One region of the uncultured Enterovirga sp. genome, then DNA from elsewhere that is predicted to be linked to it. Evidence: predicted binding sites of a transcription regulator. Region 1 holds the regulator's gene; each other region holds the start of a gene.
The links. The regulator LexA, encoded in region 1, represses DNA repair genes until DNA is damaged. The targets are predictions, from matches to a motif close to TGTTCNNNNTGTGTTCNG.
Positions count from the first base shown of each region.

Region 2: a site for LexA is predicted at 3,532-3,549, ahead of ACFE87_RS05820 (YifB family Mg chelatase-like AAA ATPase). Genes of this name have one in related genera too.
Region 3: a site for LexA is predicted at 2,358-2,375, ahead of yhhA (YhhA family cyclophane-containing RiPP). Genes of this name have one in related genera too.

Region 1 is NZ_CAXTAZ010000033.1:32,547-37,620, forward strand. It holds gene ACFE87_RS16085 (MFS transporter) at 1-1,224, shown strand, start outside; gene lexA (transcriptional repressor LexA) at 1,336-2,034, shown strand; gene ACFE87_RS16095 (ComEC/Rec2 family competence protein) at 2,073-4,367, opposite strand; gene ACFE87_RS16100 (hypothetical protein) at 4,836-5,074, shown strand, end outside.
Region 2 is NZ_CAXTAZ010000007.1:85,649-90,722, reverse strand. It holds gene mutS (DNA mismatch repair protein MutS) at 1-1,401, shown strand, start outside; gene ACFE87_RS05835 (DUF2188 domain-containing protein) at 1,464-1,703, shown strand; gene ACFE87_RS05830 (ring-cleaving dioxygenase) at 1,707-2,663, opposite strand; gene ACFE87_RS05825 (SDR family NAD(P)-dependent oxidoreductase) at 2,759-3,496, shown strand; gene ACFE87_RS05820 (YifB family Mg chelatase-like AAA ATPase) at 3,602-5,074, shown strand, end outside.
Region 3 is NZ_CAXTAZ010000006.1:10,182-15,255, forward strand. It holds gene ACFE87_RS04870 (HEXXH motif-containing putative peptide modification protein) at 1-444, opposite strand, end outside; gene yhhC (cyclophane-containing peptide 2OG-Fe(II) oxygenase YhhC) at 441-1,034, opposite strand; gene yhhB (cyclophane-forming radical SAM/SPASM peptide maturase YhhB) at 1,031-2,155, opposite strand; gene yhhA (YhhA family cyclophane-containing RiPP) at 2,172-2,345, opposite strand; gene ACFE87_RS04890 (hypothetical protein) at 2,877-3,650, opposite strand; gene ACFE87_RS04895 (AAA family ATPase) at 3,647-5,026, opposite strand.

The sequences.
Region 1 (5,074 bases):
GCGAGCTCGGCCCGCCGGCAAATCGTCTTCGTCAACGCCGCGCATCTCCTCACCCATTACAGCCTGCTGATCCTGCCGACGGCGGTGCTGGTGATGGCCCGGCCCGGCGGCGCCTTCGGGCCCGATTACGGGCCGGTGCTCGCGCTCGCGACCGGCATGTTCGTCCTCTACGGGGTCGCCTCGCTCCCGCAGGGATGGCTCGCCGCCCGAATCGGGCGCCACGCGCTGATGCTGGCCTTCTGTTTCGGCACCGGCCTGTCGTTGATCGCGGCCGGCTTCGCGGCGACCCCCCTCCTCCTCGCGCTGGCACTCGGCTCGGCCGGGCTCTTCGCGGCGATCTATCACCCGATCGGGACCGCGATGCTGGTCGAGGCGGCGGGCGAGCGACCCGGCCGCTCAATCGGCACGAACGGCGTCTTCGGCAATTTCGGCGTCGCCCTTGCGCCGGTCGTCACGGCCTTCCTCGCCCAGCGCTACGGCTGGCAGGTCGCCTTCATGGTGCCCGGCATCGTGTGCATCGGGCTCGGCCTCCTCTGGATTGGGGTGCCGGAATACGACCACGCCGCCCATCCTTCCGCGACGCCCTTCCCGGTGATCCCGGCGCCCCTCGTCCGGCGCGCCGTCGCGACGCTGCTCGCGATCGCGGTCGTCTCGGGCCTCGTCTTCAACGCCTTCACGCTTCTCCTGCCGAAGCTGATGCAGGAGCGGCTCGCCGGCGACGCGAACCTGATCCCGATCGTCGGAATCCTGGCCTTCGCGGTCACGCTGTGCGGCGCCGCGACCCAGTTCACGGTCGGACGGCTCATCGACCGCACGACGCTGAAACGCCTCTTCCTGCCGCTGGCCCTCGTCCTCGCCCCGACCCTCGCCGCGCTCTCCTTCGCGCAGGGCTGGCTGGTCCTGCCGCTAGCCGGGGTCGCGGCCGCGGTGATCTTCGGGCAAGTCACCGTGAACGAGACGATGACCGCCCGCTACGTCGCGCCACCGCTGCGGGCGAAGCTCTATTCGGTGCGCTTCTTCATGGGTTTCCTCGGCAGCGCCGTGGCAGCCCCGCTCATCGGGTTCCTGCACGAACGCACGGGCAGCCTCACCTCGGCGACCCTGGTCCTTGCCGGGGTCGCGACCGTCACCTTCCTGTGCGCCCTCTTCTTCCCGGATCGGCCCGAGGAGCTTCGCCCCGAACTCTGGGCGAAAGCCGATCCCGCGATCGCGCCGGCCGAGTAGAGCGGAAGAGTAGGTCCGAAAGTCCACATCGCCGCTTGTGGAACATTAGCAGAACGGTTACGCCGTTCATGCTTTGTTTCTCACCCGAGTCGTTCGAGCAGGAGCGCGACGATGCTGACCCGCAAGCAGAACGAGTTGCTGCGCTTCATTCACGCGCGCCTCTCCGAATCCGGCGTGCCGCCCTCCTTCGACGAAATGAAGGAGGCGCTCGACCTGAAGTCGAAATCGGGCATCCACCGGCTGATCACCGCTCTCGAGGAGCGCGGCTTCATCAAGCGGCTACCGAACCGGGCGCGGGCGCTCGAAGTCCTGCGCATGCCTGAGACGACCGCCAGGCCGAAATTCAGCCCGAGCGTCGTCGAGGGCAATTTCGGGCGAGCCCGTACGACGCCGGCGGCCGCTCCGGGCGGCGTTCCCGACGGCGGCAAGGCCGTTTCGATCCCGGTCATGGGCCGCATCGCGGCCGGCACGCCGGTCTCCGCCCTGCAGAACCGCTCGCATTCGATCACGCTCTCGCCGGACTTCCTCGCGTCGGGCGAACATTATGCGCTCGAGGTGCGGGGCGATTCGATGATCGATGCCGGCATTCTCGACGGCGACACGGTCGTCATCAAACGCCAGGACGACGCGCTGACCGGCGACATCATCGTCGCGCTGATCGACGACGAGGAGGCGACGCTGAAGCGTTTTCGCCGGCGCGGATCCTCCATCGCGCTCGAAGCCGCGAACCCGGCCTACGAGACGCGCGTGCTCGGCCCCGACCGCGTCCGCATCCAGGGCAAGCTCGTGAGTCTCGTCAGGCGGTACTGACGGCCGAGCGGCGCGCCCGTCCTCCCGGTGCGAGTGCCTCAAGGCTCCGCATCGGCATCCGGGAGGTCCGGCACCGCCTCCTCCGCCGGAGCAGGACGTGAGGCGGGCCTGCCCGGCGGCGGCGAGGCGGATGCGATGGCGGCGGCCGGCCTCGCGGAGGCTTTGCGGGCGAGCCATGGCCGGCTCTCGCCAGGGCGGCGGGTGGTCTCGAGCCGGAACCCCGACGACGTCGCGAACAGGGTCGTCGCTCCGTGTCCGGCCAGGAAGGCGCGGTCGACCAGGGTGGGCGCGGCGCAGTCCGGCGGTGCCTGAAGGTGGGAGAGGACGACGGCGGCACGGCCGCAATCCTCGGCAAAACCGCGCCGGTCGAGGAGATGCGAGACGATCCGGCCGTCCCGCATCTCGATCGTGCAGCCGATCCGGTCACAGCGCGGTCCGGCCTTGAGCGAGGCATCCGCGGCCCGGCGCGCATCGCCATCGGCCTTGAGCCATTGCTCGGCCGTGAAGGCCGGGACCCGCCCCAGGAGCGCGAGCCGGCCGTCCCGGCCCCGGACCGCGGCGCCCGACCCGTCCCGGGCCACGTAGATGTCCGGGCGCGGCGCAGCGGAGGCGAGCGCCACGCCCAGAATGAAGGGAAGGCCCGCGAGAAGCCGGAGCGCCGAACCACAGAGCGTCGCGACGAGCAGCGCGAAGGCCAAGAGCGAGAGCGCGCCCGCCCCGAAGGCCGGCACCACCAGCGTCGAACCGGCGAAACCCGCGACCCATTCCGACAGGCGGAGCACGCCGTCCGTGGCATAGCCCATGGCCGCCCAGATCGGACGGTCAAGGCCGAAGGGGAGCGCGACCACGCCGATCACGGCGGCCGGCATCACGGCGAAGGACACGAGGGGCAGGGTCGCGGCGTTGCCGATCAGCCCGTAGGGTTGGACATTCTGGAAGTGGAAGGTTCCGAACGGCCCGGTCGCGAGCGTCGCGACGAGCGTCGTGCCCAGGATGCCGGCGAGCGTCATGCCGACCCAGAGTGCCGCCCGACGAAGCGGGTCGCCCGCCTCCGCCGCGGGGCGGACCCGACGCGCCGCCTCGGCGAAGGCGATCAGGCCCGCGACCGCCGCGTAGGACATCTGGAAGCTCGGTCCGAGCAGCGCCTCGGGCTCCCGCGTCAGGACGAGGATCGCCGAGATGGCGAGGTTGCGGAGCGACAGCGCCGGCCGGTCGAACAGGATCGCGCCCTGCATGACGAGGATCATGACGAGCGAGCGCTCGGTCGCGACCTCCGAGCCGGAGAAGATGCAATAGGCCGTCGCGCCCGCCATGCCGACGATCGCCGCGATCTTCTTGATCGGCCAGCCAAGCGCCAGCGCCGGCGAGAGCGCCAGGAGCGCGCGCGTCGCGGCGAAGAAGAGGCCTGCGGCCAGCACCATGTGCAGGCCGGAGATCGACACGACATGGTAGATTCCGGCCGCCCGCAGGATGTCGTTCGTGCGTTCGTCGATGAGGCCGCGCTTGCCGGTGACGAGCGCGGCCGAGACGGCGCCGGCCTGCCCGCCGATCGCCTCGACGATCCTGGCCGTGAGCGCGTTCCGGGCCCGGTCGATCAGGGCCGCGCTCCGCAAGGACAGGTCGGGCGCGAACGGGGGCGGCTCGATCCTCACAAGACGGCCCGAGGCCGAGCCGACCGCGCCGATCCCGCGGAAATAGGCGTCGCGGGCGAAGTCGTAGCCGCCCGGGCGCGCCGCTTCCGGCGGCGGCAAGAGCCGGACCGTTCCACCCACGTAATCGCCCGGCGCCAGGCCCGCGACCGCCCGGACCGTCACGCGCACGCTGGACGGGACCTGCCCGCCCTCCCGACGCTCGAGCTTCGCCGTCCGGATCACGAGCCGGCCGCCGCCGGAGGCGCGCTCCTCGACCGTCTCGATGAACCCCTCGAGCCGTCCGACGTGGAGCCGGTCGAGGACCGGAGCAGCCACCATCTCGGTGCGGACGAGCGCGGCCGCGGACCCGAAGAAGACGGCAGTCAGCGCCACGAAGACGATCATGCGGCCGAAGCGGTGGCGGGCGAGATACGCCCCGCAGGCGAAGCCTGCCCCGGCCGCGAGCGGAGGCCAGACCGAAACCGCGCCGTCCGCCGCGAAGGCCAGCACGATCCCGAGCCCGTAGGCGACCGCGATCCAGGGAAAGAGCCTGCGCCGGTCGATCTCCTGCTGGACGAGGTCGGAGAGCTGCGCGGGCAAGGCCGCCAGCGCATTCCGGACGGCCGCATTCCAGCCGCCAGCCCGGATCGCCGGCGCGGTCCCTGCAGCCGCGGCGCCGGCAGCGGAACGCGTCCGGGCCATGCCCTCGCGCCCGCCCCGGTGCCGCTCGCCTGCTGACCGCATCGTACCGACGCCACGCCGCTGTCTTGCGCATGCTAGACGATCGCCGGCCGGAAGCCACCCGTCGCATCGGGATTCGGCCGCGAATCCACGATGGCGCTGCAGCTTCCGCGTGTCCGCCGTGGTTCGGGCCACCGGCGACGAGCTCGGCCAAGACCTCGCTGTCGAGCTCGGCCGATCCCGAAGACCCCGGCTGCGTCACAATCGGGCGACGTTTCCGCGTGAGGCATGGCGGTACTTGGCGGCCACGAGGGAGCCGAACCACGACCGGCGATAGTCTTGGCCCGGCCGGATCGTCACCGCTGCTGGCCTATCCGGGCAGCACGAATGCGGCCGCTCCGCGCGCGCGAACCACAAATTCCAGTTGCGACCGTCCGTTCCGTACACTACCTTGAGTTGTGCCAGTCTTTGGCACAACGGGAGGTAAACATGGCCAACGAGTCATATCCGGAATTCAGCGCCGAATCCGTCAATCAGGCCCTCGAGGCGGCGCGTCGGCACAGCCAGGCCCGCATGGCGCAGGCCGCCAATGCCCAGCCGATGCTGGAAGACGGCAGCCTGAAGCTGGCTGCGCAATGCATCAGCCTCACGGTCCAGAACGGACAGGTCTGCCTCAATCTTCCGCTGGGGCTCGGCAGCGTCTGCCTGCCGATCCCGATCTCTTTCCC
Region 2 (5,074 bases), on a different contig from region 1:
ACGGACGCGCTCGGGGACACGCTGCCGCTGAACCGCCGCGATGGCGGCTTCGTGCGGGAGGGTTTCGACGCGGCGCTCGACGAAGCCCGGACGCTCGCGCAGGATTCCCGCAGGGTCGTGGCCGCCCTGCAAACGCGCTACGCCGCCGAGACCGCCTGCCGGACGCTCCGGGTCAAGCACAACAACCAGATCGGCTATTTCATCGAGGTGCCGAGCGCGGCCGGCGAGGATTTCCTGCGTGGCGAGTTGCGGCAGACCTTCGTGCATCGCCAGTCGATGGCCGGAGCCATGCGGTTCACGACGCTGGAACTCGGCGAACTCGAGGCGAAGATCGCCTCCGCCGGCGAGCGCGCGCTCGCGATCGAACTCGGGCATTTCGAGCGCCTCGCGGCCGCCGCCACGGCCCACGCGCCCTCCATCGCGGCCGCGGCCGAGGCGCTCGCGACGCTGGACGTCACGGCCGCGCTCGCCGAACTCGCCGCCGCAGCCTCATGGTCCCGACCCGAGATCGGGACCGACCTCGCCTTCGCGATCGAGGGCGGCCGGCATCCGGTGGTCGAGGCGGCTTTGCGGGAGGGAGGCGCGCCCTTCATCGCCAACGATTGCCGGCTGGGGGATGGGGCGGGGCCGGGCCGCATCCTTCTCGTCACGGGCCCGAATATGGGCGGTAAGTCGACCTATCTGCGCCAGGCCGCGCTGATCGCGATCCTGGCCCAGATCGGCGCCTACGTGCCGGCCCGCTCGGCCCGGATCGGGATCGTCGACCGGCTGTTCTCGCGCGTCGGCGCGGCGGACGACCTCGCCCGCGGTCGCTCGACCTTCATGGTCGAGATGGTCGAGACGGCCGCGATCCTGAACCAGGCGACCGAGCGCTCGCTGGTCATCCTCGACGAAATCGGACGCGGCACCGCGACCTTCGACGGGCTGTCGATCGCCTGGGCGGCGATCGAGCATCTGCACGAGCAAAACCGCTGCCGCGCGCTCTTCGCCACGCATTACCACGAGCTGACGGCGCTCGCCGACCGGCTCCCCCGCCTCTCGAACGCGACCTTGCGGGTGACGGAATGGGAGGGCGACGTCGTCTTCCTGCACGAGGTCGTGCCGGGCGCCGCCGACCGGAGCTACGGCCTCCAGGTCGCCCGCCTCGCGGGCCTGCCTCCCGCCGTGGTGGCGCGCGCGAAGGTGATCCTGACCGAGCTCGAACGCAGCGACCGCGAGCGCCCGAAAGCCGCGCTCCTCGACGACCTGCCCCTCTTCGCGGCCGCGCGCCCGGCCACGAACCCGCCCGCTTCGCCCCCGCCTCCCGACCCGCTCCGGGAGACGCTGGCCGCGATCGACCCCGACGAACTCACGCCCCGCCAGGCTCTTGAGGCGCTGTACCGATTGAAGCGCGACGCCTGACCGCCAGACCGGAACCGGCGTCCCCGCCCATCGTTCAGACCGCGCAACCCGGGAGGATCGCCATGACGGACGTGACATACAAGGTCGTCGAGCATGACGGCGGTTGGGCCTACAAGCTCGGCGACGTGTTTTCCGAGACCTTCCCGAGCCACGACGCGGCGCGGGCGGCGGCGGACCGTGTCGCGCAGGAGCAGCGTGCGCCCGGCGAGACGGAGGCGATCCAGTACCAGGACGAAAAGGGCCGGTGGCACGATGAGACGGCGCCGGGCAGCGATCGGCCCTCGACCGACGTGGTCGGCTGACCCCTACGGGATCGTCGCGAGCGGCTTCAGGCCCCGTTCGATCTCGGCCCGACGGGGTTCGAGGAAGGGCGGCAACGCGAGCCGCTCGCCCAGCGTCTCCTTGGGCTCGTCGGCCGCGAAGCCTGGGCCGTCGGTCGCGATCTCGAACAGGATGCCGTTCGGCTCCCGGAAATAAAGGCTCCGGAAGTAGAAGCGGTCCACCGGCCCGCTCGACGGCACCCGGTTCCGGACGGATTTGAGCCGGTCCGCCCAGGCGCCGTAATCCTGATCCGGGATCCGGAAGGCAACGTGGTGCACGGCGCCGGCGCCCTGTTCCGCGACCGGCAGGCCCGGTTCGATCGCGACGTGGAGTTCCGCCGCGGGCCCGCCATCCCCTATCTCGTAGACGAGCGTCTTCGTGGCATCCGGACCGTCATAGTCGCGCACCTGCCGCATCCCCATCAGATCGCGCAGGACCATGTCGGTGGGGGCGCTTTTCGGCACGCTCATCGTGATCGGGCCGAGCCCTCGGATCTGGTGTTCGGCCGGCACGCTGCTCTTCGCCCAGGCATAGGCGTCACCCGCGCCGCCATCGTCGATGAGGGCGAGGCGCTGGCCTTCCGCATCCTCGAAGTCGAGCGTCAGCCGCCCGTCGCGCTCGTGGATGGCGCCGTGCCGGACCTCCTCGGATGCGAGCCTCTCGGCCCACCAGCGCAGGCTCGCCTCGCCCGCGACCCGGAGCCCCGTCCGGGTGATGCTGTGGGTGCCGCGCCGCTCCGGCCTGACCCGGAAGTCGAAGAAGGTGAGGTCCGAACCGGGCGAGGCCTCTCCATCCGCGTAGAACAGATGGTAGGCCGAGACGTCGTCCTGGTTCACGGTCTTCTTCACGAGCCGCATCCCGAGCGTGCCGGTATAGAAGCCGTGATTGTCGGCGGGCCTGGCCGTGATCGCGGTGAGGTGATGAATGCCGGTGAGTTGCATGGGATAGATCCTCTCTCGCCGTCATGTCGGATTTCGCCCGTCCCGGGCAATGATCGTCGGTGCAAAGGCGGGCTTGCAGAGATGCCTTCGCCTCCATGACCCTCAGCATCGTTCCGCCGTCCTGTGCCGTGGTGGTCGGTGCCTCCGGGGGCATCGGGCGGGCCTTGGTCTCCCATCTCGTCCGGAAGGCTGGATTCGAGGTGGTCCATGTCCTGTCGAGGAGCGGCACCGATCTCGGGCCCGGCACCCGAGCCGGCACGCTCGACATCACGAACGAGGCCAGCATCGCGGCGACCGCCGCCCGGATTGGCGCGGCGGGCATTCCGGTCGGCCTCACGATCGTCGCGACGGGGCTCCTCCACGGGCCTGAGCTCCGTCCCGAAAAGGCATGGCGCGAGCTCGATGCCGACCGGCTCGCAGAGAGCTTCCGGGTCAACGCGATCGGGCCGGCGCTCGTGGCCAAGCACCTGCTGCCCCTCATGCCCCGTGGCGGCAAGGCCGTGTTCGCGGCGCTCTCGGCCCGGGTCGGGTCAATCGGGGACAACCGCCTGGGCGGCTGGTACGGGTACCGGGCCTCCAAGGCGGCGCTGAACCAGCTCATCCGCACGCTCGCCGTGGAACTCGCGCGCAGCCGGCCGGACGCGATCTGCATCGGGCTTCATCCGGGCACGGTCGATACCGGGCTGAGCCGTCCATTTCAGGCGGGCGTTCCGGCCGAGCATTTGTTCACCCCGGACGATGCCGCCGACCGGCTGCTCGAGGTGATCGAGGCCGCGACGCCCCGGGACAGCGGTGCCGTTCTGGCCTGGGATGGCTCCACCGTCTCTCCGTGACGCCTCCAATCCAGCACGAATTCGCCTGCTCTCCTCGTTCACGGCTTGTTCTTGACGGGCCCGGTCCCGCGCGACACTCTGGCGTGCGGCTGCCGGAACCCCCTCATGGTCACACGCGTCTCAACCGTCGCCTTCGAGGGAATCGAGGGGCGCGAGGTCGACGTTCAGGTGCAGATCTCGGCCGGCAATGTGGCCTTCGTGCTCGTGGGCCTGCCGGACAAGGCCGTGGGCGAGTCGAAGGAGCGGGTGCGGGCGGCGCTGCTCGCCTCGGGCCTCGCCCTGCCGGCGAAGCGCATCACCGTGAACCTCGCGCCGGCCGACCTTCCGAAGGAGGGCTCGCATTACGACTTGCCGATCGCGCTCGGCATCATGGCGGCGATCGGGGCGATCCCGTCGGACGCGCTCGCGGGCTACACGGTGCTGGGCGAACTTGCGCTCGACGGATCGATCACGGCGGTGGCGGGCGTCCTCCCGGCCGCGATCGCCGCCAATGGCCGGGGTCATGGGCTGATCTGCCCGGCCGCCTGCGGCCCCGAGGCCGCCTGGGCCTCGCGCGACGCCGACATCCTGGCGCCGCGCTCGCTCATCCAGCTCGCGAACCACTTCAAGGGCGACCAGGTGCTCGCCCGTCCCGAACCAGCCGTGGCGCCGGCCTCGGGCCCGCTGCCGGACCTGCGCGACATCCGCGGACAGGAAAGCGCCAAGCGCACGCTCGAGATCGCGGCGGCCGGCGGCCACAACCTCCTGATGTCGGGGCCGCCGGGAGCCGGGAAGTCGATGCTGGCTGCCCGGCTGCCCTCGATCCTGCCGCCGCTCCGCCCGCAGGAGCTCCTCGAAATCTCGATGGTGCAATCCGTCGCCGGCCTGCTGGCGAATGGGGCGCTGTCGAGCCGGCGGCCGTTCCGGGCGCCGCACCATTCCGCCTCGATGGCGGCGCTCGTCGGCGGCGGCATCAATGCGAAGCCGGGCGAGATCTCGCTCGCCCATCACGGCGTGCTCTTCCTGGACGAGCTGCCCGAGTTCCAGCCCGGCGTCCTCGACGCGCTGCGGCAGCCGCTCGAGACCGGTTCGGTGATGATCGCGCGCGCCAACCACCGCACGACCTACCCGGCGCGGGTGCAGCTCGTGGCCGCCATGAACCCATGCCGGTGCGGCCACGCGACGGAGCCCGGCTATGCCTGCCGCCGCCAGCCGAACGACCGCTGCATGGCGCAATATGCCTCCCGCATCTCGGGCCCGCTTCTCGACCGCATCGATCTCGCGATCGAGGTCCCGGCCGTCACCGCCGCCGACCTGATCCTGCCACCGGCCTCGGAAGGCTCGACCGAGGTCGCGGCCCGGGTGGCCCGTGCGCGCGAGATCGGCGCACGGCGCTACCTCGCGCTCGGGCTCGATGGCGTCACCAGCAATGCCGCCTGCCCCGGCTCGGTCCTGGAGGAGGTCGCCAAGCCCGATGAGGACGGGATGCGGCTGATCCGTGAGGCCGCGGACGCGATGCGGCTCTCGGCCCGAGGCTTCCACCGAATCCTCAAGGTGGCCCGCACGCTGGCCGATCTCGACGGCGAGAGGCTGGTGCGG
Region 3 (5,074 bases), on a different contig from region 1:
GTCGTACTCGGGCCCTTCCGGCCGCAACACGTGCAGCGCGGACAGAAGCGCGCCAATCGCAACGGCCGCGCCAGGCACCTCCCCGATCCTGCGGAAGGCGGCCAAGACCGCGGTCACTGCTTCCTCAGGGTGGATCTCGCTCGGCCCGTACAGATCCAAGCCAAGATCGGCATAGCGCTTCGAGATCGGCGCGCCGAGCAATTCCACCGTCGCCGGAATAGAGGCCTCGAAATCGGCCGGGAAATCGACGCTGGCGAGTTCCGTCCTCGCCGCCCAGGCATCGCGGGCGAGGTAACGGACGGTGCCGTAGCGGGCACGATTAATGCCGGTCGCCAGCTCCATCTTGCGATAGCGGGCGCCAGCAAGGCGCTCGGCTAAGCCCTCGAACCAACAAGGACCGGGCGTCGCCAGCGCTTCCTTGACCAGCTCCGCGCCGTCCGTCATCGCACCTCGCCCGGCCGCCGAAATGTGTAGACCAACGTGTAGCGCTCTCCGTCCCTGATCGAGGACACGGCATGGTGGGATCTCGGCGAGATCTCGAAGGCGAAACCGCTTCCATGGGTCGGTATCACCACGTGCCTCAAGCTCTCGGGCTGGTCATCGCCGAAGAGCATCAGCAATCCTCCCTGCTCGGCGGTCCAGCCGTCGTTTAGCTGGATCAACATTCGGTGAGATTCCCGACCTTCAAGGAAATCGTTGTGGATGCGGATCGTCTGTCCCGAGGTGAGCCGGTGGGCGCCGACGTCAACGAGCTCCAGCTCGTCCTTCACGTCGAACTGCCGCCGCAGTTCAGAGCGGACCGACGTAATGAACTCCGGCGACGCCAAATCAACTATCTCGGGCCCGAGCTCCGAAGTAATGAGGGAGAACTCGTGCTGCTCGTAGAAACTCTCGACGCGGAGCGCCCATGGAGCCGACGTTCGCAACCAGTGCAATGCGCGGTCCGCCTCATCGTCTTGCAGGATGCCGCCGACACGGAAGTGCGGAAATGGGTCGGTGGAACTGCGGACCTTGTCGAAGGATGGCAGTGTCATGCGGCGAGCATGCGGCGGGACAGGATGTCTCGCATGGCGTCGATCAGGAGCCTTTGATCCGCGCAGAACACGCTCGGGTTGACGAAACCCGTTTCCGACCGCCACCGGTGAGCCGGCATCCCTCCCCCGCAGACCCGCAGGTCCGGGCAGGACAGGCAGACCGGCGAGGACGGCCGCTGGGCGTGGTGGTAGACCGCAAACTCCTTTGAGGCGACCACCTGCCTAAGATCATGGGTCGTGACCGACCAGCCGGACGCGAACCGATCGGCGGCGCCGAACGCGCTCTTGAGCGTGTCGTTCTTTCTTACGCTCCCGTCTGTGTCCACGACGAGTATGCCGTAAGCGTCAAGGCCGACGCCCTCCTTCCGCGAAATGCCGCCCATAAGCAGCTTGAGCATGTCGTCCAGCACGCGGATCGGCACCGGCCTTCGATCCGCAAGGTAGACGTCCAACAGCCGGCACATCCAATCGCCGTACTCGGTCGAAAGCGGGCTGGCCTTCCCCACCGGGACCTCGTCATGGTTGCCATCCCGATACAGGAAGTCCATGCTGGGTGCGCCCGTCGACTTCAGGAACGAATAGACCTCGCCGGGATCCGACGCGAGGTCTACAACCGCCAGCACGCCCGTAAAAAGACGGCTACCGGCCGGGTGTTCGGATAGGCGCCGGACTGCCTCCATGACGCGCGAGTGCGATCCAGCGCCTCGCCTGTCCGGGCGGTGCCTGTCATGTACGGCGGCCGGACCATCCAGGCTGATCGAGACGCCAACGTCATGTTCCATGCACGTGCGCAGAACGGCGTCGGAGAGCAGGAGGCCGTTGGTCTGTAGGTGTAGCCCGCATGTCGGCGGCAAGGCCCCCCGCAGCGCCGCGCAAACGACGTCGAAACGCTCCGCTCCTATCAGGAGGGGCTCCCCGCCGTGGAACACGACGCTGAACGGAACGTCCTGCGAAGAAGCGAGCAACGACAGCTGCGCGACGGCGCTGTCGATCACTTCGGGCGACATGCGCTTGGGCTGCGCCAGCCATCCTTCGTCGCCCATGTTGTAAACATAACAATAGTGGCAATCGAGATTGCAGCGGCTGGCGAGCTTCAGCAGGACGGTGTCGACGGTGACCATTGACGGTCGCCCGCCGTCAGCGATTATGGCGATTGTGCATTCGGTTATAGGCGTGCGCCTCGACCGTGTCCTCGTTACGGACTTCCGCCATCAGTCGGTCGAGGGTCACGCTATCGAGCCGAAGCTCTTCCGGTGCTTCATTGTCACGCTCCCGCGCGACGCACCCCGGATCCTCGGCACCCATCTCCATGGTCGTAGCTCCCGGAAAACTTCTGGATCATAGCAGATGCATGACGCTAGGGCTAGCGATAAAAACGGGAGGTTTAGGTCTTTATGCTTCCCGTGTGTCGAGGAAATCATGTGGGAGGGCGCTGTCCTCAAGCCCATGCCGCCTCAATATCAAGACATGTCACCCTACAAAGATCGGAAGTTACAAATCTCTTACCTTTGCGGGCCTGACGCGAAACGACAAATATTGATCATGTAGGGCGGTCTACGCCTACATTAAGAATGAGCTATGCTTTTCGATATTCTCGGTCTCCCTGAACGATCGGAAACAGTTTTCATCGAAGCGGGTCGGACACGGGACTATCCTCGCAAATCAACGTCAGCTCACCCGGACGCCAGCCTCCTGATAAGGCGCTTGGCCAAACCAAAACGCCGAGAGCCGGCACGCAAGGGAGAACCTATAATACTTACACTGTTGCCCAAAGTATTTATGCGCCTGTTCATCTGAACAATTTCCGCGCTGCACAATCGTGTCGGCGTTCGTACACTGGTCTTATGGGACGGGAGCCCGCGACGCCAAGAACGCCTTCGCCATAGCGCTAAAAGGACTGGAAGCCAGCACCGATTTGTGCAGCAGATCTCTGTAGTCCTTGGCAATCTGCTGCACTGTGGGATCGCCGCTATCTGTGATTTTGATTAAGCGATCGTAGGCGCGCTTGAGCTCAAGGAACCTGCGTGTGCGCTTGACATCGTCCTTCCTAATTAGGCCCGCCACCTCGATTGTCCGCCATCCCAACGCGGACGTGCCCCGGGGTTGATCGTCCTCCCAGGTCAAGTGTTCGTCCGGATCGTTCGCGTCTGGCTTGAGCAGCAAGGGTATCTCCAGATCCACGCTATCGTGATGGCTCCGGGCGCGATTAGATTGATCGGCGAGGGGAAAGCAGGTACTCTTGTACGAACTGTTGCATACCACGCACGCCAAAAACAAGTTGTCCCATTCGTACGCAAGCCAATAATAGCCGGGATATAGTTCGGGCTCTGCTGCATCCTGTTTGACAGCTCCCTTCGGACGCCAATGCTCGACGTGGCGCTGCATATAAGGATGTTCGATCTCGACCTCGCAGAAGCAACATTTACCGTGCTGCGCTTTTGCGAGCGCGTTCCTCACCTCAGCGGCGCCGTAGACGTGTGAGGCGATGGCCATGGTACGCTTGCCCGAAAGAAATTCCTTCGGCTCGGCGTCGAACGCCTCCGAGTGAGCTTTGACCCACTTCGGGCCAAGGCGCTTAAGCGTTTCGGGCGCTTCGCCCTTCACGACCCTGATCACCGCCGATCCGCAAGTTGCTTCTCCAATTCGACGACGCGCTCCATCAATTTGTCGAAAGCCGCGTCGTATGGAGTGTCGCCAGTCTCGATGCTGTGCGCGATACCATTCAGCGTCGTCAGCCGAGCTCGTTCGGTAAGATCAAGGTTGTGCTTGCGGAGTAGTCGCTCACGCTCGACGAGGAGTTCTGATGATCGCACATCTTGACCGCTGGCAAACCCAAAGGCGGCGCTGCCGAGGATTTCATCGTAGCGCCAGGGCTGATGAGGTAGCGGATCGTTGATAACTTCAGCCGCTGTGCCGTTCCAACGTACGACAGCAACTGGGTCGCCGCTGGCTACAGCTTCCTGGGCAACGATCGGGCTATGCGTCGTAACGATAAACTGCACGTTCGGAAAATGTGCGAGCAGCTTGTGGCGGATCTCACGCTGCCACCTCGGATGTAAGTGGAGGTCGACCTCGTCGACGATAACAATTGCGTGCTCCTTAAATGGGCTGAGACCGTCGGGCCTCAGATGATACAACCGCCAAGCCAGGTCCACGATCCACGAGACGACGACCCGGTAGCCGAGGCTCAGTCCGGACAACCCAACCTTCGCCGACAGCGTTTGGAATGAAATACTCTTACGCGCGCCTGCGTTAATGGCCTGCAGATCCGGCGTCATCGCGCGAACTACTTCGATGATCTCGGTGCGGATACGCTTGTACTTTTCGGCTTCCTCGTCGCGCTTCTCGTCCCGAGCAGCGAGCTCTTCACGATAAAACTGTTCAAGCACTTCCTCGGCGTCAACGAGTTCTACAAGATCGTCGAACAGGCTCTCTGTGGGCCGCTGGTCGGCAATGGAAACGAGATTGCGCGTGCCCGTGTGCCTTGACGCACCGTACCCAATTATGAGCGGTCCCTTACCGTTGAGCGCGCGCTTCTGCGGCCGCGGTTCGGCCGAGGCGAGCTTTTCATCCCGAGACACGCTGTCGAAGCCGATGGTCACTTGCTCGCCGGCTGGACCGACGAGGGTGACAGTCATGCTAGCAGCCACCTCTGCCCCCCCTTGCCGAATGAGGTTCAAGAGCTGCTGATTTTGGTAGTCGAACACATCCGGCTCAATCCAGTCCGGGTCAGGAAGCTCGTCGTTTTTGGGTTCTAGGTGTATTACCTGTCCGTCCTGGCCGCGCTCGAATGCCGGCGCAGGCCGCATCATTGCTAGGGCTTGCATCGCAGTGGTCTTGCCGACGCCGTTCTCTCCTAGGATCACGCACCAGCGTGACGCCTTTCCTTCAGAGGAGCGGAAATCGAACACCTGCTCACCACCGAACGAGCGCACGTTCGTCAACCGCAGTTCTAGAAAGTGGAACTCGTCTCGTTTGCTGGTGGTGAGCATAAGGGGACTTAGCGCCTCATAGGCAGGAACACACCGGGTTTGCCGGCG